Regions from separate parts of the Psychrobacillus sp. FSL H8-0483 genome, predicted to be linked through region 1. Evidence: riboswitches for the same ligand, from Rfam matches in the RefSeq annotation. Region 1 holds a riboswitch; each other region holds the start of a gene.
The links. Region 1 has a riboswitch for lysine ahead of dapA (4-hydroxy-tetrahydrodipicolinate synthase). Riboswitches for the same ligand answer to the same signal wherever they lie in the genome.
Positions count from the first base shown of each region.

Region 2: another riboswitch for lysine. It lies ahead of MHB48_RS14755 (Na+/H+ antiporter NhaC family protein); the one in region 1 lies ahead of dapA (4-hydroxy-tetrahydrodipicolinate synthase).
Region 3: another riboswitch for lysine. It lies ahead of MHB48_RS20080 (transporter substrate-binding domain-containing protein); the one in region 1 lies ahead of dapA (4-hydroxy-tetrahydrodipicolinate synthase).

Region 1 is NZ_CP152052.1:3,462,655-3,470,885, forward strand. It holds gene MHB48_RS16925 (polyprenyl synthetase family protein) at 1-51, opposite strand, end outside; gene MHB48_RS16930 (hypothetical protein) at 447-1,103, shown strand; gene MHB48_RS16935 (BCCT family transporter) at 1,186-2,709, shown strand; gene MHB48_RS16940 (hypothetical protein) at 2,948-4,594, shown strand; gene MHB48_RS16945 (oligoribonuclease) at 4,916-6,106, opposite strand; lysine riboswitch at 6,345-6,524, shown strand; gene dapA (4-hydroxy-tetrahydrodipicolinate synthase) at 6,646-7,512, shown strand; gene MHB48_RS16955 (LLM class flavin-dependent oxidoreductase) at 7,727-8,231, opposite strand, start outside.
Region 2 is NZ_CP152052.1:3,054,047-3,062,277, reverse strand. It holds gene sufB (Fe-S cluster assembly protein SufB) at 1-1,310, shown strand, start outside; gene MHB48_RS14775 (DUF72 domain-containing protein) at 1,435-2,286, shown strand; gene MHB48_RS14770 (sulfite exporter TauE/SafE family protein) at 2,288-3,106, shown strand; gene MHB48_RS14765 (bifunctional UDP-sugar hydrolase/5'-nucleotidase) at 3,181-4,554, shown strand; gene yunB (sporulation protein YunB) at 4,626-5,360, shown strand; lysine riboswitch at 5,409-5,592, shown strand; gene MHB48_RS14755 (Na+/H+ antiporter NhaC family protein) at 5,682-7,241, shown strand; gene lipA (lipoyl synthase) at 7,374-8,231, shown strand, end outside.
Region 3 is NZ_CP152052.1:4,073,837-4,082,067, reverse strand. It holds gene MHB48_RS20090 (cation:dicarboxylase symporter family transporter) at 1-768, shown strand, start outside; gene MHB48_RS20085 (SLC45 family MFS transporter) at 830-2,020, opposite strand; lysine riboswitch at 2,279-2,461, shown strand; gene MHB48_RS20080 (transporter substrate-binding domain-containing protein) at 2,591-3,436, shown strand; gene MHB48_RS20075 (amino acid ABC transporter permease) at 3,503-4,258, shown strand; gene MHB48_RS20070 (amino acid ABC transporter ATP-binding protein) at 4,278-5,012, shown strand; gene MHB48_RS20065 (GNAT family N-acetyltransferase) at 5,077-5,793, shown strand; gene MHB48_RS20060 (heme oxygenase) at 5,842-6,180, opposite strand; gene MHB48_RS20055 (TraB/GumN family protein) at 6,600-7,766, shown strand; gene tatA (twin-arginine translocase TatA/TatE family subunit) at 8,116-8,231, opposite strand, start outside.

The DNA.
Region 1 (8,231 bases):
CTCAGCTATCCGATAGCGTGCATCGGGATTAATGATTAACTCCTTGTTCATACGATAATTCACCTTCACTTTATGTTTGTTTTCATCTACTAAATTTTTCCCTATATATCCTCTGTCAATTAATTATACTAGATAACAATCTATTCTTCTTTCATTCCCTAAATTCCTATATACCAAATGAAAGCACTATGTCGTTTTTGTACAACTCTATGAGTCGACCTATTACTTTATACTAACAAAAGAGAGAACGGAAAACCGTTCCTTAGGTCACCTGTATTAGATGAGGTGCTGGCGGTTTTTTATTTAAGCAATGTTATTGATTAATTTTATTTGATCGGTAGCATACTAAAACTACGAAACAGAAATTTAGTAACCTTTAAAATTAATATGGTTTATAAAAAACTAGAAATGATTACATGTGCAATTATTTGGAGGGTGAGTTTTCTGTGAAACTGTTTCAAGTAAGAAAAGGGCAATTTGTATATTATAAGAATGAATTACACAGGGTTTATTCAGTAAAAGCGATGTATAGACAATCTGTTCATCTTATGAGGCTGAGGGATTTAACACAGCATTTAAGTAGTGCGGCGGAAGTAGAAAAATACCACCCAAAGGAACTAGATAGCTTTATTTTCAATAAAAATGTGTATACCCTGAGCAAAGATAGAAAAGCTGAGGAAGGGGATTTCATTTTAATTACAAACCCAAATCCCGATTACCTCGATCATTATTCATTAAATGAAATTGAAGTAGTTGCCACAGTTGAAAACAAAGGGGTTATCACAAATAAATCTAACGGAATTAGGCATCATGAGTATTTATTGATGGTTCCTGGTCGCCATGAACACAGTAACCCCATTGAATATCGAGATATTCAAAACATTGATGAAAGCAACTTAAAAGAACAATCAGATGTTAATAATGACATGCTACCAACAATAGGCGACGTGTATAGAAAAAATGACCAGGATGATTTAATGGAAGCAATGGTAGTCGGCATAAAAAACAATATGATATTTCTAGGAGGCGGATTAGAGTTACCGGATGAAGATTTAATGAACACTGAAAAATGGGAGTTTCTTTATAATCTTCTTGATAAATGATTTCTGATTTCGCCTTCACATTTGGAAATTTTTACATTATTAGTCTTCTCAATTATTCACACATATCCTGTTGGAGGTTTCCATGAATGCTAACAAGCTAAAAGAAAACAGTGTCTTTATCATCTCACTTATACTGACCCTTATCTTTATTGCATGGGGGGTCTTTTTCACAGACCTTCTTACAAAAGTTACGAACGCCATTTATACCACATCAATTGATTACCTTGGATGGGTATATATTGGTGCCACCCTTTTCTTTGTAATTTTCTCCATCTACTTACTGTTTTCTAAGTATGGTCATATTCGGTTAGGTAAAACTACAGACCGACCTGATTTCAATACCGCATCCTGGCTAGCAATGTTGTTTGGGGCAGGGATGGGAATTGGGATTGTTTATTGGAGTGTTGCTGAACCAGTCACTCACTACACGAAACCCCCATATGGAGAAGCCTATACCACTGATGCAGCTAATGTCGCCATGCAATATACCTTTTTTCATTGGGGCCTACATCCATGGGCGATTTATACCGTTATCGGATTAGCTCTTGCCCTCTGTCAATATAACAAAAAACTACCTGCAGCCATAAGTTCTGTTTTCTATCCGTTGCTGAAGGATAAAATTTATGGACCTATTGGTAAAACGATTGACATTCTGTCTGTATTTGCAACTGTCTTTGGCATTGCAACATCTCTTGGTCTTGGAGCCTTACAAGTTACTGCCGGGATGCATTCTATATTCGGTGTTCCCAATACGCTAATTGTTCAACTGATTGTTATTGTTGTGGCTACAGTAATTTTCCTCATTTCGATTAACACTGGCTTGGAGAAAGGAATTCAATACTTATCTAACGCTGCAATGATCATATCGGTTGCAATTTTGTTGCTAATATTAATGGTCGGACCAACTTTGACGATTATTAAAATTTTTTTTAATACGACTGGGCTCTATATCAATGATTTTATCCATATGAGTTTAAGGATGAGACCATTTGGTCAAGGAGAATGGATTGCATCATGGACATTATTTTATTGGGCATGGTGGATTGCTTGGGCACCGTTTGTAGGTATGTTTATAGCCCGAATATCGAGGGGAAGAACGGTAAAAGAGTTTATTATAGGCGTGTTGATAGTTCCGACACTTGGAACATGTTTATGGATGTCTATCTTCGGTGGCTCCGCGCTTGATCTTGTTATCAACTCAGAAAACCATGAATTGGCAAAATATATTGCAGATAACGTCTCATTGGCTATTTTTACATTCTTTGATTATCTTCCACTAAGTTCTATATTAAGTCTAATGGGATTTGCTCTCGTAGCTATTTATTACGTAACTGTTGCAGATACATCTACCTTTGTATTAGGTATGTTGAGTGAAGGGGGAACATTAAATCCTTCCAATAAAATCAAAATGACATGGGGCATTATTCAATCTGCAGTTGCAGCAGTCTTACTCTTATCTGGTGGATTAACCGTATTGCAAACAGCATCTATTGCAGCTGCCTTTCCATTTGCCATTATTATGATCTTCATGTGTTACTCCTTACTAAAAGGACTAAATAGTGAATTGGAAGTACAAGCAAGGAAAAAGAAAGTCAAAGAATATTGAATAATTAGGCTTGATTCTGTTTCAATAGAACCAAGCCTATTTTCTTTTTATTTTTTTCAATCCTCCAGTCCTGATTATTTTTTGGATAAAGAACCTCCGTTTCATAGTGATTAACACAAATTTGATAGGATCTATAAAAAATAGGTAAACAATCGGTTTCATTTGACTATTCTTAAACATAAGATGTTAGGGTGAGTGGTTGTTATCTACTCAATAAATATTATTGGAGAGTGATTCAATGGCGGGAAGATCGAAACTTATTGTGGAAGTAGTTCCATTTGGACCTGACCAAGAAACAATAAATCAATTAAGAAGTATCTGTGACAATCATCCTTCTATCCAACCATTTTTATGTGGAACCAGGCATCTGTTGCTATCGTTTGAATTGCTTGATCTTGAGGATATTCCAGGAAACAAATCCATAACTCCCCCGAAAAGTTCTAAACCTACACCTCCAAGTAATTTTTTAGCCACATACTATGACTACACCAACAATCGTACAGTAATAGCCACTGGACCCATTCATGATCCTGGATGTATCAGTGCCTCCCAGTTAGACTCGCAGCCGTTGCCAAGTACTGAGGAGTTTGAGTTAGCTGTAAATATTGTTCGAGATCACCCTGAGCTCGGCTGCTTAATTCGAGAAAATCTTGTGCTTCCTTACAGTGCAATGCCAGCACTAATCGATACAGAGCTTCCAGACGGCCGTATTGAAAGGACCCTTGCGGTTGGACTTCTCCCTGTTGAGGAAGATTCAGAGGATAGAACACAGAATGACGGAGAACTTTCACATCAAATTGTCGGAGTTAATATGATTAGACGTGAAGTAATCATATATGAAACTGGTGCACCGCCGTTTTCAACAGCAAGTGATCAAATCTGTGAGCCCCCGCCTGATGCCAATCAACCTACGGCAAGAAGAGGAACTTTGGGCCAATACCAAGTAAGAGTGTTGCAAGGTGATACTGAGGTATGGAGTTTCCTTGCAGTGAGACCGGCTGCTTCTTCAGGTATAGTTGGTTCAGGTATCGAACTTCGAGATGTGCTGTATCGTGGAAAAAAAGTATTATCCCGTGCTCATGTACCAATCCTTAATGTTCGCTACGATAATGATGTTTGCGGCCCTTACCGTGATTGGCAGTGGAAGGAAGGTAGGTTTGAAGCTATTGGAACAGATATTGCGCCCGGATTCCGTATGTGCTCCACTCCTGCACGAACCATACTTGATACTGGCTCTGATACTGGTAACTTTTTCGGTGTAGCTATCTATGTGGATGGGGAAGAAATAGTATTAGTTAGTGAATTGGAAGCCGGCTGGTATCGATATATTAGTGAATGGCGTCTCCACAAAAATGGTACGATTCGCCCACGATTTGGATTTAGTGCAATAGCCAATTCGTGTACATGCAACCCTCATACTCACCACGTATATTGGAGATTTGATTTTGATATTCGGACTGCGGGTAACAACTTTGTACAAGAGATTAACGAACGGCCAAGTACTGGAACTTCGATTTTCCGAACTATGAATTACGAAATTAGAAGGTCCCGTGATTCTTTTCATAATAGACAATGGCTAATTTCTAACAAATCAACGGGTGAAGGATATACTTTGATCCCAGGTAAGAACGATGGTTCAGCAGATAGTTTTGGAGTTGGGGATGTATGGCTTCTTCGCTACCGTAGTACTGAGTTAGATGATGGACAGGGTTTCACAACAGATTTAAATAAAGCAAGAGCTAATTTAGACAAATTCATTAATAAGGAGAATATTAACGGACAGGATATAGTGGTTTGGTATGCAGCACATTTCAGACATGATGAAACAAGTGGAGAGGACGTTGCGCACATTCTTGGTCCAGAATTAAAACCTCGAAACTGGTAGTGATCGATAAATATCTGATAGTATTTAGCTAATTTAAAACTGGAAAAAGTAGGGCAGTTCAGCAATGACTGCCTTCTTTCAGAGGATGCTCTTGCTCCTTTACTCCTATACAATGGATAAGCTATTGTGCAGGAGTTAGGTGCGGATTTGTGTTTAAATAAAGCAAAAAAAAGTGCAGTCCAGTACCCATAAATTGAAGCAGGTGTAGAAATAATACATTGGTAAAGGGACCATCTCTCAGTCACTATATGACTTTAGGGACAGCCCCTTACTCCAACCATGCTATTGTTTCACAGAGTGTGTAAGTAACATAGATCAACACTAGTCATGCTGACTATCTTTTTTCACCTCATTCATTAAATACTCTACAAACAAATCATCCCTCACCAACCATGCTTCATAAGTTCTTTTAATAAATCGTTCGCCTTCATCAAAACTTGGAAAGGTTTGTTCCATTTCGGTTTTATTTTTTTCAATCATCCAGTCCTGATTGTTCTTTTGATAAAGAAGAAAAACGTTTTCACTTTTATTTTTATACAGAGAACCGAATGAAGAATGTTTTAAATTATATCGATTCCTTTTCGCATCTTCCTGTATTGGCTCCAAATGGAATGTTTCCACTATAAACTGCTGGTAAGCGTCTTTTGTTAAAGAACAACCTGATGCTTTCTGATGTCCCCCACCACCGAAATGTCCTGCAATTTCAGAAACATCGATATGATCATGAATGGTACGAAATGAGATTCTTTTTCCACCCATTATTAATATTGCGATGTAGTCCAGATGTGGATATTCTTTCCCTAGCTCATTTCCTAGCTCTGAATGATACGATTCTGCATGCACGATTCCAACGATATGGTCCCCTACTTCTGCTTGTACAATCTCTCTTTTTTTCCGACGAATATATCGTTCAATCTTGTCTTCTTCCATGTTCAGTATTTTCTTTTCGAATTCATCAAAATCAAAATGTTCACTTGAACGAAGTCTTTCCATCATCTTTTCTTCAAATTCTTCCATCGATACTAAAAAGAAGAGTGCGTTAAGTGAATGAGCTTGGTGGTTCTCGTTCTTCTCCCATTCCCATGTATCATACTGCCTAACTAACTCTACAAATTCTGTTATAGCATCTAATGGTTCCAACAGTTCATGTGTAACCAAATATTCATATAATAATGAGGTAGCAGACGTTAATTTACCTTCATTATCTTCCACTAAAACATATCCCCACTCATAATCATTCAAATGTAAAGCAGTTTTGTGGTGATCAAGTAGTTGGATTTTCCCTTTTGCATGATAAAAATCGTTGAGCCTTTTTTCATTTTCTTCATTCGGAGACAAATCAGTAATAAATAAAAACGTATCTGGAGGATCATGTTCCAAAAAGAATTCAATCTCTCGATTAAGAGACGATACCGAATTATATCGCACCTTCACTTGCTTACCGAAAGCAAGTTTTGCTAAAATGCCACATCCTACCCCATCTAAATCATTATGAGACAATAATTTATACATCATCTTCACCTCAAAAGTAGTATGGCTTTTATATGTCAAACTTATTGATAGTAACTGTTGCTTTATACTTAATCAATGGACAAAGTTAAGAGTAGCAAGCAAATCAATTGATTAAAAATCTAAATTTTAATCCTAAAATAAATTAATTTTAGATATTAACAGGTCAACTATTGCAATTCCATAAGAAAACAGGTACTATTTCTATAATTAAATAATCACTTATTTCAAGAACTTTTGAAGTAAGGATAGAGGCGCAAAGACCATCAGTACACAAATGGAGGATAATGAGATCCTAGGACAATTGTCGAAAGGGGAATTTGCCGAAGCGGAAAGAATCTCATTTTTCTTGAAGCTGGTTCTGTTGTTGAATAAACACTTAATTGTCATATAGGAAACTGTATGGAGGGCTATCTTACGCAAAGAAATAATTTATTGTTTCTAATGCAACAACGAGCCCTCGTTGTTGCTTTTTTGCGTTAATTTACTAACTGCCCTTCTCCCTCTGTTTTTAATAAAAAAATATAGGATGTGGAGAAGTAATGAATTTCGGACAAATTTTAACTGCTATGGTGACTCCTTTTGATGAACATGAGGAGATTGATTTCCAAGCTACAAGAAACTTAATCAATTATTTAATCGCTAATGGAACAGAAGGTTTAGTGGTTTCTGGTACAACAGGAGAGTCTCCAACGCTAACAGAAGAAGAAAAGGTCGAGTTATTCAAATTTACAGTGGAAGTAGTAAATGGAAGAATTCCGGTAATTGCTGGTACTGGATCGTACAACACAAAAGAATCAATGAAATTAACAAAACTTGCGGAAGATGCAGGTGTCGATGGCATTATGCTCGTTGCCCCATACTATAGCAAACCATCACAAGAAGGATTATATCAACACTTTAGGACAATTGCGGAGGTCACATCTTTACCGATTATGCTATATAATATTCCCGGACGCAGTGTTGTCAACATGTCAGTTGAAACAGTCATTCGTCTTTCCAAAATACCAAATATTGTATCCATTAAAGAAGCAAGCGGTAATTTAGATATAATGGCCGAAATTATTGATCATACACCGGAAGATTTTTCATTGTACAGCGGGGATGATGGTTTAACGATTCCAGTGTTATCAATAGGCGGAACAGGTGTCATCTCAGTAGCGTCCCATGTCATAGGGAATGAAATGCAAGCGATGATTAAAAATTTCAAAATTGGTAATATCCAAGAGGCAGCTAAGGAACATCGTAGACTACTACCAATAATGAAAGCACTATTTGCTGCTCCAAATCCAACGCCTGTAAAAGCAGCTTTAAATTTAAAAGGCGTCCCTGTCGGTGGTGTCCGCTTACCTATGGTTCCTTTAAACGATGAACAACTTAGCGCACTGCAGCAAGTACTAAATGTATAAGAGTAAAATTTAACAGTGCCTATACAAAAGATATGTTTTTACAAGAAGAGCGAATTCCAGATTGAATGGGAATTCGCTCTTCCATATTTATTCGAACTCCAACCAAGCAACTACCTCGCAATGAGCCTGGTGCTGAGTTATTAATTCTTATTCAAGAAAAAATACGTTATCCCGCCCTTATAGGAGTGGGAAACCTATACTGAAACACGTAAAACTATAACGTATTTTCCGTTTCAGCTTCCCATCGGTTAATTTCATCTCTTACGATCGGCGCAACTTCTGTTCCTAATAGCTCTATAGCTTTTAACACATCTTCATGTGGCATTGAACCGACTGGTACGTGGAGCATAAAACGTGTAATGCCAACATTTTTACGAAGGAAAATGATTTTTTCCGCTACTGTAGATACGTCACCTACGTACAAAGCACCTTCTAAACTACTCGCTTCATCAAAAGTTTTACGCGTATATGGTCCCCAACCGCGTTCTTTTGCTAAAACATTCATTACCTGCGCAGTAGGTGGGAAAAATTTCTCTTTTGCACTCACTGTTGTCTCGCCTACAAAGCCATGAGAATGAGAAGCTACCTTTAGCTTCGTAACGTCATGGCCAGCCTGTTTTGCTGCTCGTTTATATAGGTCAACGATGGGAGCAAACTGTAATGGGCTTCCACCAATAATCGCTAGAACAAGAGGTAGCCCGAGAACGCCTGCACGAACG
Region 2 (8,231 bases), 410 kb from region 1:
CGAAAGATATCGTTGAAGAAATCTCACGTATGAAAAATGAACCACAATGGATGTTAGATTATCGTTTAAAAGCTTTAGAAATTTTCTACTCAAAACCAATGCCACAATGGGGTGGAGATTTAGGGTCATTGAATTTTGATGAAATTACGTATTACGTGAAACCATCAGAACAAACAGAAAAATCATGGGATGAAGTACCAGAGGAAATCAAAGCAACATTTGATAAACTGGGAATTCCAGAAGCTGAACAAAAATACCTTGCAGGTGTTTCTGCACAGTATGAATCAGAGGTTGTTTACCACAACATGAAACAAGAGCTTCAAGATTTGGGAATCGTATTTAAAGATACGGACTCTGCTCTTCGTGAAAATGAAGATATTTTCAAGAAGCACTGGGGAACAGTTATTCCATCATCAGATAATAAATTCTCTGCACTTAACTCGGCAGTATGGTCGGGTGGATCATTTATCTATGTACCACCAGGCGTAAAAGTGGAAACACCACTTCAAGCATACTTCCGTATTAACTCAGAAAACATGGGTCAATTCGAGCGTACGCTAATCATTGTAGACGAAGGCGCATCCGTACATTATGTGGAAGGATGTACAGCACCAGTTTACACAACAAACTCACTTCATAGTGCAGTTGTTGAAATCATTATCAAAAAAGATGCTTATTGCCGTTACACTACCATCCAAAACTGGGCAAACAACGTATATAACTTAGTTACAAAACGTGCTGTTTGTGATGCAAATGCTACAATGGAATGGATTGATGGTAATATCGGTTCTAAATTAACAATGAAATACCCAGCTGTTATCCTTAAAGGAGAAGGCGCACGTGGTATGACTCTTTCTATCGCGATCGCTGGTAAAGGACAACACCAAGATGCTGGTGCAAAAATGATGCATTTAGCTCCAAATACTTCTTCTACAATTGTTTCGAAATCAATTTCTAAACAAGGTGGTAAAGTAACATACCGTGGTATCGTTCATTTTGGACGTAAAGCAACGGGAGCTCGTGCAAACATTGAATGTGATACATTGATCATGGATAATCAGTCTACTTCTGATACAATTCCATACAACGAAATCTTAAACGATAACATTTCTCTAGAGCACGAAGCGAAAGTTTCGAAAGTATCTGAGGAACAATTATTCTACTTGATGAGTCGTGGACTTAGTGAAGAAGAAGCAACTGAAATGATCGTAATGGGCTTCATCGAGCCATTCACAAAAGAACTTCCAATGGAATATGCGGTAGAAATGAACCGATTAATCAAATTTGAGATGGAAGGCTCTATCGGTTAATACAGATAGACCGTCCAAAAGCAGCAGAGTGAATGTAATTTCATTCTTGCTGCTTTTTTAATTCTTTTGTTTTGTCTGACAAGCTAACGCAGTGATATGATAATATAATTAACGAGGTGATTGCATGATTCAAATTGGTTTAACGGGTTGGGGAGATCATCCTGACTTATATACATCATCTGCTAAGCAAAAACTTCAGGATTATTGTGCTCATTTCCCTGTCGTGGAATTAGATGCTGCCTTTTATGCCATTCAACCTATTAAAAATAGCTTAAAATGGATAAACGAGACTCCTGAAAACTTTCAATTTATTGTGAAGGCGTATCAGGGTATTACAGGTCATTTACGAGGAGAATTTCCGTTTAATTCGCAAGAAGAAATGTTCGAGCTATACCGACAGTCTATTATCCCTTTTCAAAAGGCTGGAAAACTTTCGATGATATTAGTTCAATTTCCTCCATGGTTTCAATGTGAGAAGGAAAACGTCGCTTATATTCGAAAAGTTAGAGAAGAACTAAAGGACTTTGAGGTGGTCATTGAGTTCCGCCATCAATCTTGGTATGCACAAGAGTATAGAAAATCTACCCTTCAATTTTTAAAAGAAAATTCTTTTCACCATAGTGTTTGTGATGAACCACAGGTTGGAGATGGGAGTATTCCATTAGTACCAGTCGCTACCTCAAGTAAAGTACTTGTTCGATTACACGGAAGAAATACATACGGTTGGCTTAACCCAGGTAATAACGAAAAATGGAGAGAAGTTCGATATTTATATGACTATAATAAGGAAGAGTTAACATATATCCAAAACGTTTGTGAGCAATTACAGAAGCAAGCAAAGGAAGTTATCGTATTATTTAATAATAATTCGGGTGGGCATGCTGCAAAGAATGCAAAATCATTTCAGCAAATGCTTGGAATTGAGTTTAATGGATTAGCACCAAAACAATTAGATCTATTCGAAGGAGGATTGTAAAATGGAATGGTTTTTATTAGTAGTAAGTGGACTTTTTTCTGGTATTATTGGAGCTTTAGTGGGTCTTGGCGGAGGCGTTATCTTAGTACCAGTAGTACTATTTTTTGGCACTACTCTCGATTTAATTCCTAATATTACTCCACAAAGTGTGGTAGGATTATCTGTCGTGATGATGATCTTTACTGGACTCTCATCTACCCTTTCTTATATGAAAACGAAAACAGTCGATTTCAAAAGTGGAGGTATTTTCTTTATTGGAAGTATACCTGGAACAATTTTGGGTGCTTGGGTGAATAAAGGATTAGACTTACCTTCCTTTAATTTGTACTTTGGTATTTTACTTGTGGTCTTATCTATGCTATTGCTTGTTCGTAATTATTTGAAGCCAGTCCATTGGTTTGTCGAGAATGGCAAGAAAAGAACATTCAAAGATGAGAATAGTACATATGTATATGGGTATCCTATTTGGTTTGCACTTATATTAACGTTTGCAGTTGGTTTTGCATCCGGGTTATTTGGTATTGGTGGAGGTTCGATTATCGTACCAGCAATGATTTTATTATTCCTATTTCCACCACACGTAGCAATTGGGACGTCAATGTTCATGGTGTTCCTTTCGTCGATCGTCAATTCAATAACGCATATTTCGTTAGGAAATGTACCTTGGTTATACACAATTCCAGTTATTCCAGCTGCTTATATTGGAGCAAAAATTGGAGCAAGATTAAACAAAAAGTTAAACTCAGAAACACTTGTTTTGGCACTTCGTATCGTACTGCTATTACTTGGTATTCGCTCTATTATCGATGGATTATTATAACTTTATTCCGTAATACGTCCCAACGTCTACTGTAGGCTTTTGTGAATATATTTAAATAAAGAGGTGGGTGGAGAATGAGAGAGACAATACATATTTATCATACGAATGATTTGCATAGTCATTTAGAAAACTGGCCTACTATTCATCAGTTTCTCTCAGAACGCCGAAAAAATCACGGACCAACTGATTCCTATCTTACGCTAGATATCGGGGACCATATAGATAGATCGAATATTTATACTGAAGGCACTCTTGGAAAAGGGAATGTCCAACTACTAAATGATGCGGAATACGATTACATAACGATTGGTAACAATGAAGGTATAACGCTGAGTCATGAGGAGCTGGACACTTTATATGCCGAGGCTAAATTTGAAGTCATCGTGTCTAATTTTACTGACTTAAAAGGAAATATTCCCTCTTGGGTACTTCCGTATAAAATTCATACCACCCCCTCAGGAATTAAAATTGGTCTTGTCGCTGCAACTGCTGATTTTGGGGAGTATTATGAAAAATTAGGTTGGTCAATCCAAAATCCAATGGATCGCTTGAAGGAAGTTTGTAAGGAAATCGGAACTAGCGTAGATATTCTAATTTGTATGTCCCATTTAGGCATTTCTCTGGATGAAACAATGTCCGTAGAAATACCTGAAATAGATCTTATTTTAGGTTCTCATACTCATCATATATTTGAGGAAGGGAAAGTAATAGGGAATACATTACAAGCTGCTACGGGCAAATTTGGTATGTACGTGGGGCATGTGACGATAGAATATGACCTAGAAAGTAAAAAAATTGTATCTAGGCAAGCGACCTTGTATCCTACGGATAATTTACCGGTTCCTAAAGAGGCAGAACTTCAGTTAGAAAAATGGGAGCAAATAGGGAATCAGAATCTTTCCTCTATTGTATTCGAAAATCGCTCTCTATTAGCAAAGGAATGGTTTAGTGGTTCTGACTTATCTAGTTTTTTTGGAAAGGCGTTAATTGCTTTTACTAATGCTGACTGTGCTATGTTTCCCGCAGGTATCTTTTTAACGGATTTACCTAAAGGTCCTATTTCGGCTAGTGATTTACATGGTTGTCTACCACATCCTATTAATCCGTGTGTGATTACATTGACCGGATCAGAGTTACTAGAAATAATAGAGACCTCTAAAAATGATAAATGGCCGAGTCTAGAAGTGAAAGGGCTTGGTTTCCGTGGGAAATATTTAGGTTCCATGCTGTATGAACAACTTGTAGAAAATGAATTCGGTGACCTTTTTATTAAGGATGAATTGTTGAATCTCGATAACATATATACGCTAGCTACGCTGGATATGTTTACATTTGGCTATTTCTTTCCTACGTTAAAGTTTGCGAATAAGCAATATTTTATGCCAGAGATGATTCGTGATGTTGTAAAATGGTATGGAAAAATAGAAGAACGTATATATTTGTCATGAAAATCTCTCCGTTTACATATTGTAACTAGGGGGATTTTTTGTTGTTCTATCGAAAAAAGAAGCGTTTCTCCATATTAACAACTCAGCGAAAATTAGCGATTTTTCTTGCATGCTTCATCCTATCGGTTGCGGGAGTTTTTTATTATGTGAATGTACAACTAACTCCAACATATCTTCGCTATGCGGAAGTCCAAACGAATAAAATAGCGTCCATGGTTATTAGTAAAGCCATTAATTCGAGAACGGCTAACGTATTAGACGTAAACGATATTATTGAAGAAGTGCCATCCGATAGTGCAAATATGGTCACAACGAAATTTAATACAGAGATCATTAATCGTGTTCTATCCGATACAAATAGTTTAGTACAATCGCATTTAGAGCAAGCCGAGCAAGGAAATTTATCGAGTTTGCCTTATTTAGATGACATCGAATATGACAAGCAAACGATGGAGGATCAAGGGGGAGTTGTATTTTTCGTGCCGATGGGGCAGGCGACGAATATTCCACTCATTGGTAACTTAGGTCCTAAAATTCCGATAAGGTTTCATGTAATCGGAAATGTCCAATCAAATGTAGTGCCAACCATTCAGGAATTTGGTATTAATAATGCGTATGTAGAGGTCAGTATCCATATAAAAGTAAATGTCCAAATTATCGTTCCATTGGCAAGCAAAATGAGTGTCGTAGAGCAAAATATTCCGGTTGCAATGGGATTAGTGCAAGGGCAAGTACCGTATATTTATACGAAAGGTGAAGGGAATTCTCCATCTGTAGAAGTACCCTTACCGTTGCCAGAAAAATAAAAAATATTAAGATGCATAGAAATTACTGATACTATAATGTAAATGAATAAAATAGGTAGAGGCTGCAGAGCTTAAAAGTACTATACGGTAGGGTGACACCGAGGATCGTATACGAAAGGAAGTTTTGCCGAAATTAGATATGGTTGGTCAAACGATATTTAGTTGGGGTTATTTTGAATAAAAATAACACTGTCATTTATATGATTCATATAAATGGGGAGCTACAAAAATATGGATAAAAGTTTTAATACTTAAATTCAATAGTAGAAGCCAACCTATAATAATTAGGGTGGCTTTTTTTATTTTGAGGAGGAGCAGGTTTTGGAGAATACAATTTTTTCTTTAGTACCACCATTATTAGCAATTATTATGGTTTTAGTCACAAAAAGGGTTTTATTATCATTAGGAGTTGGGATTGTTTCCGCTGCGTTTCTTGTAGAGAGTTTTGCTCCTGTAGATTCGTTCATACTCTTATGGGAATCTTTTAAAACTTCTTTTTGGGATGAAGGGTTAAATACGCATAATATTTATATATTACTCTTTATATTGTTATTAGGCGTTGTGACAGCATTTGTTAGTTTGTCTGGTGGGAGTGAGGCATTTGCTGCGTGGGCGGTAAAAAGAATTCAGACAAGACGTGGTTCAAAGCTACTTACTGTATTTTTAGGAATCATCATATTTGTAGATGATTATTTTAATGCACTAGCAGTTGGACAAATTGCAAGACCTATTACTGATTCACATAAAGTATCACGTGCAAAGCTGGCTTATTTTATCGATTCTACTTCTGCACCAGTTTGCGTGGTATCACCAGTTTCCAGCTGGGGCGCTTTTTTAATTTCACAGCTAGGGGTTATTTTTACGACACACGCAATAACTGAGTATACACCCTTACAGGCATTTATGTTAATGGCGCCAATGAATTTTTATGTAATTGCAACTCTATCCATGGTATTTTTTATTGCATGGACAGACTTTGATATATTAGAGATGAAAAAACATGAAAAAAGAGCGATAGAAACAGGTCAACTATTCGACTTGGAGAAAACAAATCCAGGGGATCTTCAAGGGGATTTCCCGGAAAATAAATATGGTAAAGTAATTGACCTAGTACTGCCTATCATTTCATTAGTTGTTGTAACACTATTAGCCATGTTTTGGACAGGCTACAACCTGTCTGGAAGAGAATTTAATCTACTGGTGATTTTTGAAAATATGAATGTTCCATTTTCTCTACTTATCGGAGGATTAACAGCAAGTACTTTAGCTGTATTATTGTATTTACGTCAATTTAAAACAAATCCGGGTGCTAACATTAGCAATGTATGGAAAGCTCTAGTCACAGGTGTTAACTCTATGCTACCAGCAATCTTTATACTCGTATTTGCGTGGGCATTGTCATTTTTAATCAATGAATTAGAAACAGGTGCGTTTTTAGCTACGTTGGTAACGGAAAACAATATCCCAGTTGGGGTCATTCCTTTCCTATTATTTGTCTTAACAGCGTTTATGGCATTTGCAACAGGTTCGTCATGGGGGTCTTTCGGGATTTTATTACCAATTGGAGCAAGTATTATAATGGCCATAGAACCCGAATTATTATTGCCAGTTCTTGCAGCTGTATTGGCTGGAGCAGTTTTTGGAGACCATTGCTCTCCTATTTCAGATACTACGATTATGTCAGCAACTGGAGCAGGGGTAAATGTCATTGACCACGTTATAACACAATTACCATACGCCATTATTTGCGCCGTAATTGCTGGCGTTGGCTATTTAGTTTTAGGATTGACAGGGTCTGTAATGATTGGTTTTATATCAGTTATAGTCATGATTGTACTATTATTTACTGCTTGGAGTATTAGAGGTAAAAAAGCCAATTAATACATGTTACTTAGAAACCGCTGATTACTTGTTTATACTAGGTAAATATAGTTTCAGAAGGTTGTTTGAATTCTCATAATATGTTACATTGACAACAGTAAAGTTAGTTTATTTGGAATGGGGTCGAGAGTAGTGACATCGTGCAAACCAACAAAAACTGAGCATGAGCGTAAGCCTGATTGGTTAAAAATAAAATTAAATACAAATGAAGAATACAAGGGTCTAAAAAAATTAATGCGTGAAAATAATTTACATACAGTATGTGAAGAAGCGAGATGTCCAAATATCCATGAATGTTGGGGTTCGCGAAGAACAGCAACATTTATGATCTTAGGAGCAGTTTGTACACGTGCATGTCGTTTTTGTGCAGTGAAAACTGGGCTTCCAACTGAGCTAGATTTAGCAGAACCAGAACGTGTTGCAGATTCAGTAGTTATTATGAATTTAAAACATGTAGTTGTTACGGCGGTAGCTCGTGATGATTTAAAAGATGGTGGCTCGGAAGTATTTGCAGAAACAATTCGTGCAATCCGTCGTAAAAATCCATTCACAACAATTGAAGTTTTACCTTCGGATATGGGTGGAATCGAGCAAAACATCCAAAATATTATGGATGCCAAACCGGATATTCTAAATCACAATATTGAAACCGTTCGTCGTTTAACTCCGAGAGTTCGTGCAAGAGCAAAATATGACCGTTCGCTTGAATTACTTCGTCGCGCAAAAGAAATGCAACCAAGTATTCCAACTAAATCATCACTAATGTTAGGTTTAGGGGAAACGCATGAAGAAATTCTAGAAGTTATGGATGATTTACGTGCAAATAACGTGGACATCATGACAATTGGTCAGTATTTACAACCAACTAAAAAGCATTTACCTGTTCTAAAATATTACTCACCTGCTGAGTTTGGTGAGTTACGTAAGATTGCAATGAGTAAAGGATTCTCGCATTGTGAAGCTGGTCCTCTAGTAAGAAGTAGTTATCAC
Region 3 (8,231 bases), 610 kb from region 1:
GCAATTGGTGAAAAAGGTAAACCAGTACTTGCCTTCTTCCAAGGTACAGCAGATGCGATGTTTTGGGTGACAAACCTTATCATGAAATTTGCTCCATTCGGTGTATTTGCTTTGATTGGCGTTACCGTGTCAAAATTTGGCCTAGAATCGTTAGTACCTCTAGGTAAGTTAATGGCATTAGTCTACCTTGCAATGATATTTTTCATTGTTGTTGTATTAGGTGGAATTGCTAAACTAGTCGGCATCAATATTTTCCATCTTATTAAAGTATTAAAAGATGAATTACTATTAGCATACTCGACTTCAAGTTCAGAAACTGTATTGCCAAAAGTAATGGAGAAGATGGAGAAATTTGGATCGCCAAAAGACATTGTTTCTTTTGTTATCCCGACTGGCTATTCTTTTAATCTGGATGGGTCAACACTCTACCAGGCTATTGCGGCAATTTTTATTGCACAGATGTATGGGATTGATTTAAGTATTATGGAGCAAGTTACTTTAGTTGTGGTATTAATGGTGACTTCTAAGGGAATTGCTGGGGTACCAGGAGTTTCGTTCGTTGTCCTATTAGCTACTTTAGGAACTGTAGGTATTCCAGTTGAAGGTCTTGCATTCATCGCTGGTATTGACAGACTTCTTGATATGGCACGTACCGTAGTAAATGTAGTAGGGAATGCATTGGCTACAGTTGTAATGTCTAAGTGGGAAGGTAGATTTGATAAAGAAAAACAAGAAGCTTACTACGCTTCTTTAGACGAAATAGTATAAAACCAAATAATACATGAAAAACCGGCTACTATCCATTGGGTGGCCGGTTTTATTGTATCATTTATACATTGGGTGGAAGAATGGATACAGAGGAAGTGGAGGTAGTTTTGACCTTCAGCATGCAGACTAATGCAAAAAGCATACTCCCGGCAGTAGCATTAAATAATATTCCAAAGCCAAATAAATCAATTAAAAACCCGAGAGCCGGTGGGGAAATGATGGCCGCTAATGAAGAAACTAAATAATATAGGCCAGTTCGTGTTCCAAAACTGTGTTCACTCCCAAGAGAAATAATATAAGGGTAGGAATTGATATTTATACAAGCCCAAAACATTCCACCAGCTAATAGAATTGCGCGTAACGAAAAGACAGATTCTACCCAATTTAATAGAAAGAAAACGAAGAATAAACCGATGATCCCAATTAATATTACTTTTTTCTTTCCAAACTTTGCACCTAATAGCCCGCTTGGTATGGCGGAAAGCACAAAACTTAATGAAAAAAAAGCTAATGAAAATGCAGAAGCACCTTTGGATAATCCAAGCTCGTTTACTCCATATAAAGTAAATAAAGCTTCCATTCCTTGTATAGCCATAAACCAAAAAAAGATTGCAGCTAACAAGAAAACAGTAGGAGTATTTAATTCTACTTTATAGTTGATTTTTGGTGTGGTCGAGATGGGAAAAGGAATAGCATCTTGGCTTTCCTTAATATTTTTAAAAACAACTACTAAAGCTACTAAGAAAATAATTGAAACCACTAAGAATGGTAACGATTCTTCCATACTGAATAAGAATGAACCAGCACTAAACGCTAATATGCCGCCGCACCCACCCATGAAATTAATAACTCCATTTGCTTTTGTACGTTCTGGTTCAGGGGTAATATCTGGCATTAAGGATATTGTTGGGGAACGGAAAATGGCCATAGATAAATTCATACAAACCATAAAAATGATTAACGTAAGTAAACTAGTATGAAAAGGAATAAGACCATAGAATAAAGCGGTAAAAGGGAGACCAATAAGCAAATAGGGCATGCGTCGACCGAAACGTGTACTCGTTCGATCACTGCGGCTTCCGATATATGGCTGTAAAAAAAGGGCAAAGTAATTATCAATTGTCATCAGAAAACCAATTAATGCAGTACTTGTAATATAATTATCTAGAAAGAATGGAACAAAGCCGTTATACAATGACCATCCTAAACTTATGCTAAAAAAACCAAAACCTAAAAACCAGATTTTTTTCAACGCAGTTCTCCTTCGAATAACAATTTTTAAGAATAAATCACCAGGATTTAATCAGTCGATAATACACTGGCATAACCGAATTCTTTGAAATAACTTAATCCATTAAAAAAAGAAGTGTACTTTTATATATATGGATTTGCTGAGGGATTGAGTCCTTTATCATACTCAGTCAGAGAAGTGTTTAATCTAGATAGATTGACAGAAAGAAATTGTTATTGTAAACTATGAACAATAATTGAATATGACCTCACTTAGTATAGGTGAGGTAGAGGCGCGATATTTAACAGTCTTTAGTGGAGTTTGAGAAGCTATGATGCTAAAGAGAAGGGAATGTCGCCGAAGTTTGTAATATTTCTCCGTATTACTTGCTGGGTCTGTAGTTAAGAACTGCAGGACTGCCGTTATAATCTTCCCGGTTTATAATGGTGTGCTATCTCATTTGGGAAAAGTAGAGGATTTAGGGCAACTATACATATTGCGACCTGAGTTCATCTCAGGTCTTTTTTTGTACAAGTTGTCCTTTTTTAGATTTCATACGCATAGACTGAAAATAAAAGGAGAGTAATAGAAATGAAAAACAAACTATTATTATTATCAATATTTCTTACCGCAATTTTGGTATTAGCAGCATGTGGATCAGACAAAAAAGAAAACAGTGGATCATCATCAGCTACAGATAAGGACAATACATTTACAGTAGGTTTAGAAGCAGGCTATGCACCTTTTAACTGGACACAATTAAACGACTCTAACGGGGGCGTGAAAATTGATGGCAACAAAGAATATGCAGGTGGATATGATGTAGAAATTGCAAAAAGAATTGCAGATGGATTAGGAAAAGAATTAGTAATTGTAAAAACAGAATGGGACGGATTAGTACCATCATTAACTTCCGGAAAGATTGATGCAATTATTGCCGGGATGTCACCGACAGAAGAACGTAAAAAGACAATCGACTTCTCTGAGAACTACTACACATCTAACTTTGTAATGGTAGTAAAAAAAGGTGGACCTTTTGAAGGAGCTACTTCTATCCAAGATTTTAGTGGTGCAAAGGTAACTGGACAATTAAATACTTCTCATTATGGTGTGATTGATCAAATTGAAGGCGTAAAGAAACAACCTGCATCGGATAATTTCCCTGCAATGCGAGTTGCTCTAGAATCAGGTGTGATTGATGGATACGTATCCGAACGCCCAGAAGGAATTAGTGCTTCTTCAGCCAATGATAAGTTTGCAATGGTTGAATTTACAGATGGATTTGTTGCGCCAGAGGAAGAAACAGCGGTTGCAGTAGGACTTAAGAAAAATAGCGATCTAACTGAAAAAATAAATGAAATTTTAGCAAAAATCTCTGAGGAAGATAGACAAGAGATTATGGATGCTGCTATTAAAAATCAACCAGCGGCAGAATAAAGATGAAGTGACACGACACCGGCTGCATCTATTTGCAGTCGGTTTTAATGTTTAAGGAGGAAAAGTATGAGCTTAGAGTGGATTTTATCAATAATAGTTAATAACTGGCCAATGTTCCTTCGTGGAGCAGGTATGACACTTTTAATCTCCATAATTGGTACGATAATAGGAGCTGTTATCGGTTTAATAGCAGGCGTAATACGTACAATACCAGTGCCTGAAAGAAAAGCAAAACGAATTTTTTTGAAAATAGTTAATTTTATTCTTTCCATATATATAGAGTTTTTCCGTGGAACGCCAATGATCGTGCAAGCGATGGTCATTTTTTATGGGTCTGCTTTAGCATTTGGTATAGATATGGATCGAACCGTTGCAGCAATCGTTATCGTATCTATTAATACAGGTGCTTACATGGCGGAAATTGTTCGTGGTGGTGTAATTTCCATTGAAAAAGGGCAATTTGAAGCAGCTCAAGCAATTGGTATGAATCATCTACAAACAATGCTACAAGTTGTATTACCACAAGTTATTCGAAATATTTTACCAGCGACCGGCAATCAATTTATTATTAATATTAAGGATACATCCGTACTGAATGTAATTGGTGTAACGGAGCTATATTTCCAAACAAAAACAATTGCAGGAATAAACTTTACGTATTTTGAACCATTTTTTGTTGCATGTATTTTGTACTTCGTCATGACTTTTTCGGTAACATTAATTTTACGATATTTTGAAAGAAAATTAGAAGGTCCGACTAACTACAGTATGATTGGTCAACCTACACAAATAACACTTCCCCAAAAAAATGAGGGAATTTAATAGCGAAGGAGGTAAACAAATGGAAAAAGTAATCGATATACAACATTTAAGCAAATCCTTTGGTAATCATGAAGTGTTAAAAGACATTGATTTCTCTGTGAATAAAGGAGAAGTTGTTTGCATCATTGGTTCCTCTGGATCTGGTAAATCCACTCTTCTTCGTTGCGTTAATCTTTTAGAAAAACCAAGTGGTGGTCAAATCATTTATAATGGAGAAAATATTCTAGATAACATGCACGATATTCATGCTTATCGAACTAAGCTAGGGATGGTTTTTCAGCAATTTAACCTGTTTAATAATCATAATGTCCTAAGTAATTGTGTCGTGGGACAAGTAAAAGTATTGAAACGTTCCAAAGAAGAAGCGGAAAAAATAGCATTAAAGTATTTAAAAGTAGTTGGAATGGATCAATACGTGAACGCGAGACCAACTCAATTATCTGGTGGTCAGAAACAGCGTGTAGCGATTGCTCGAGCACTCTCGATGGAACCAGATGTCATGTTGTTTGATGAACCAACTTCCGCACTTGATCCAGAAATGGTAGGAGAAGTTCTAAAAGTGATGAAAGAACTAGCAGCATCAGGACTTACAATGTTAATCGTCACACATGAAATGGAGTTTGCGAAAGAGGTTTCAGATCGTGTGGTATTTATGGATAAAGGCGTAATTGCAGAAGAAGGTCCCCCAAACCAAATCTTTAATAATCCGACGCAAGAACGAACGAGAGAATTTTTAAAACGCACGTTAAGATAACGTAAAATATTTTGATGGTCGTATTATCTCACGCATTGGATACAGGAAAAGAGGAGATACTTAGGTGAATCTTTTTAGTCTGATAAAAAAAGACCGAGAGTACTGGCTTGTTGATCAAGTAAAAGGTGTCAAGAAGAACAACGAAGATTACTTAATCGCTTTTACAACTCTTTTAGATGAATGGAATGCAGAAAAGGTAGGGTACTTGTCCTTATTAATGGACGAAGAAAACGAAGACTGGCTCTTAAAACGTGGGTTTAATAAAGTTTCTTCTATTGTAGAGTATACAAGAAATTTAGAGGAGACATTTAACCCTTCTATGGAAATTAAGGTAGATGCACTCTCAGAAAGTCATTTAAGTGATTCAGCCTTCGCAGAATTATATGAATCTTGTAGAAGTGGTTCCGCCAACAAAAATAAACTATTTTCTATTGACCAAATTATGGAGTCCTTCGTAAATGAACTTGGTCCTAAATGGCGTGAGCATTGTTATATATTTTCGAATGGTAAACAAGCTCTAGGTATTAGTATTCCGCATATAGAAGAGGGAACAAGAGATGAAGGAAGACTCTTTTATTTTGGTGTAGTTCCAGAACAGCGAGGAAAGGGTTATGGAACTGTGTTTCATTTACTTTCATTAGAAATAATGAAGCGTTTTGGAGCAAAATCTTATGTGGGAAGTACCGATGAAAATAACCAACATATGATTCGTATTTTTGAAACGAATGGATGTACGTTGCGAGATAAAAAAGGAATTTATCGTATCAATCGAAAACAATAAAAAAGTGGATGGCTCAGAAAACGAGTCATCCACTTTTGTGTATTTAAATTATTTAGCTGGGATCGCTTCAATGGAAGCAGCGACTTTCGAAATAATTAATTGGCTTCCTAAGATTGGAGACTCCTCTGCAGATTCAGCAGAACCTGGTTCTGGGCGTTTATGAGCTTGTTTAAAAATGTCACTGTCTTTCCACGCTTGGAAGTTTTCTTCATTATCCCAATACATATTCACATTCATTTCATCATATTCCGTAAGACCTACTGTAATTGCTACTTCTACCTTAATAAAACCTTCCATTTCTTGAAGAGGACTTGGCTTTGTAAAGGCTGGTGCCATTCTTTCCGCAAAACCTAATTTAGTTTTAATGCGATTCGTTACAATAATCATTGGTCATTCTCCTCTGTAAGATTTATTTGTTAATGTTAGTATACCATCTTCCATTCACCATGAGTCACTATAATGGTAGCTATGTTCCTGTTCTGCACTTCTTTAGAAATAGGTTGTACCCCATTTTTATCAATGCTTGTAGTTGATTCATCTGCTAAAATAATCGAAGTACGATTGCGGTACGTTGACGCTCCTCTCTGATAATTGATCACGAAGTCACAGAGTTCTACTGAAGGAAAAAATATACCTATTTCTAGTTTTCTAAGAAATTATTTAATTTCACTATTTTTGGTTGTTTTTTAATAGAACTTAATTGAATTTTATCGTCAAGTACTTCATTATTAACAATAGACAGTCTTTTAGTAATCAATGAATATAGGATTACGTAAAAGAAATACATTCTATGAAGGAAGTAGTTTATGTCGGAAGAAAATATTACTCGCATATATTTAGATGGCAAGGAAATTATTTTAATTGGAACGGCTCACGTTTCCAGACAAAGTGCAGACCAAGTAAAAGAAGTAATTGAAAGAGAAAATCCAGATTCGGTTTGTATAGAATTAGATGAACAAAGATATCAGTCTATAATGGATAACAATAAGTGGAAAGAGACGGACATCTTTAAAGTAATTAAAGAAAAGAAAGCCACCCTATTGTTGATGAATCTAGCTATATCTTCGTTCCAAAATCGAATGGCAAAACAGTTTGATATTAAGCCAGGACAGGAAATGATTCAAGGGATTGCAAGTGCGAAAGAGGTTGGAGCAGAAATAGTCCTAGCGGATCGAAATATCCAAGTAACGTTCTCTCGTATTTGGCATAATCTTGGTTGGATAGGTAAATCACAATTACTTACTTCTGTTTTCTTTAGTATTTTCAGCAAAGATACTATTTCGGAAGAAGAACTAGAGAAGATGAAGACACAAGATACATTGAATGCTGTACTTGCCGAATTTACGGCATCCTTTCCAAAGCTAAAAACACCTTTAATTGATGAGCGCGATCAATACTTGGCTCAAAAAATTAAAGACGCACCAGGAGAAAAGGTAGTGGCAGTATTAGGTGCAGCCCATGTTCCAGGCATTACAGTAGAAATTCATAAAGAGCAAGATTTAGAAAAACTTTCTGCTGTACCCCCAAAGTCGATTGTGCCGAAAATAATTGGTTGGTCTCTTCCTGTGTTAATTGTTGTATTAATGATATTTACATTTTTCGCTAATCCCTCGGCAGGATTGGACCAAGCAATTAGTTGGATTTTATGGACAGGTACGATGGCAGCGATTGGAGCAGCAGTTGCATTAGGTCATCCACTAGCTATCTTGTCAGCCTTCATCGCAGCACCAATTACGGCTTTACATCCTATTTTGGCGTCTGGTTGGGTATCAGGGCTAGTACAGGCCTTTATGAAACGACCGACGATAGCAGATTTTGAAACGTTGTCAGAAGACGTATTCACTATTAAAGGTTTTTGGAAAAACAAAGTGACTCGTGTATTACTAGTAGTAGTTTTAACCAACTTATTTGGATCCCTAGGTACTTTTATAGGTGGTGCAGATGTTATTCGAGTATTCTTTAAGAACTTTTAATTATGGTCCCCCCTTCCATTGGAAGGAGGGATTTTTTAGATAGAAGGCAATTGAAATTTTAGAGATGCAATGGATTGACAAAGTTAATTAATAAGGAGTTGCTAGTTTGTTATTATCAACCAATTCTGCAGAATGACCGTGGCAAGATACGCAGCCTCATAAAAAATAAATAAGCATTTATCAATTTCATCCCTACTACTATTTATTCACCAGAGTTTTGTAGCAAAGTCGTACATCCATTTTGCTACTGCATCTCCGTTACGACCTTGACAATAAGTACTCTCTAGTCAACAAACATGTTTTAGAAACAAAAAAACCAGCTATTGTTTAAAATAGCTGGTTTAAGACATTATATTTTCTTTTTAGAATCTGCTTCTTTATTATCTAATTTAAATTCATCTGCTACTTCATCTACAATATCTTTCGTAGAATTTCTGAATTCTTTTAGTGTTTGTCCAGCTGCTT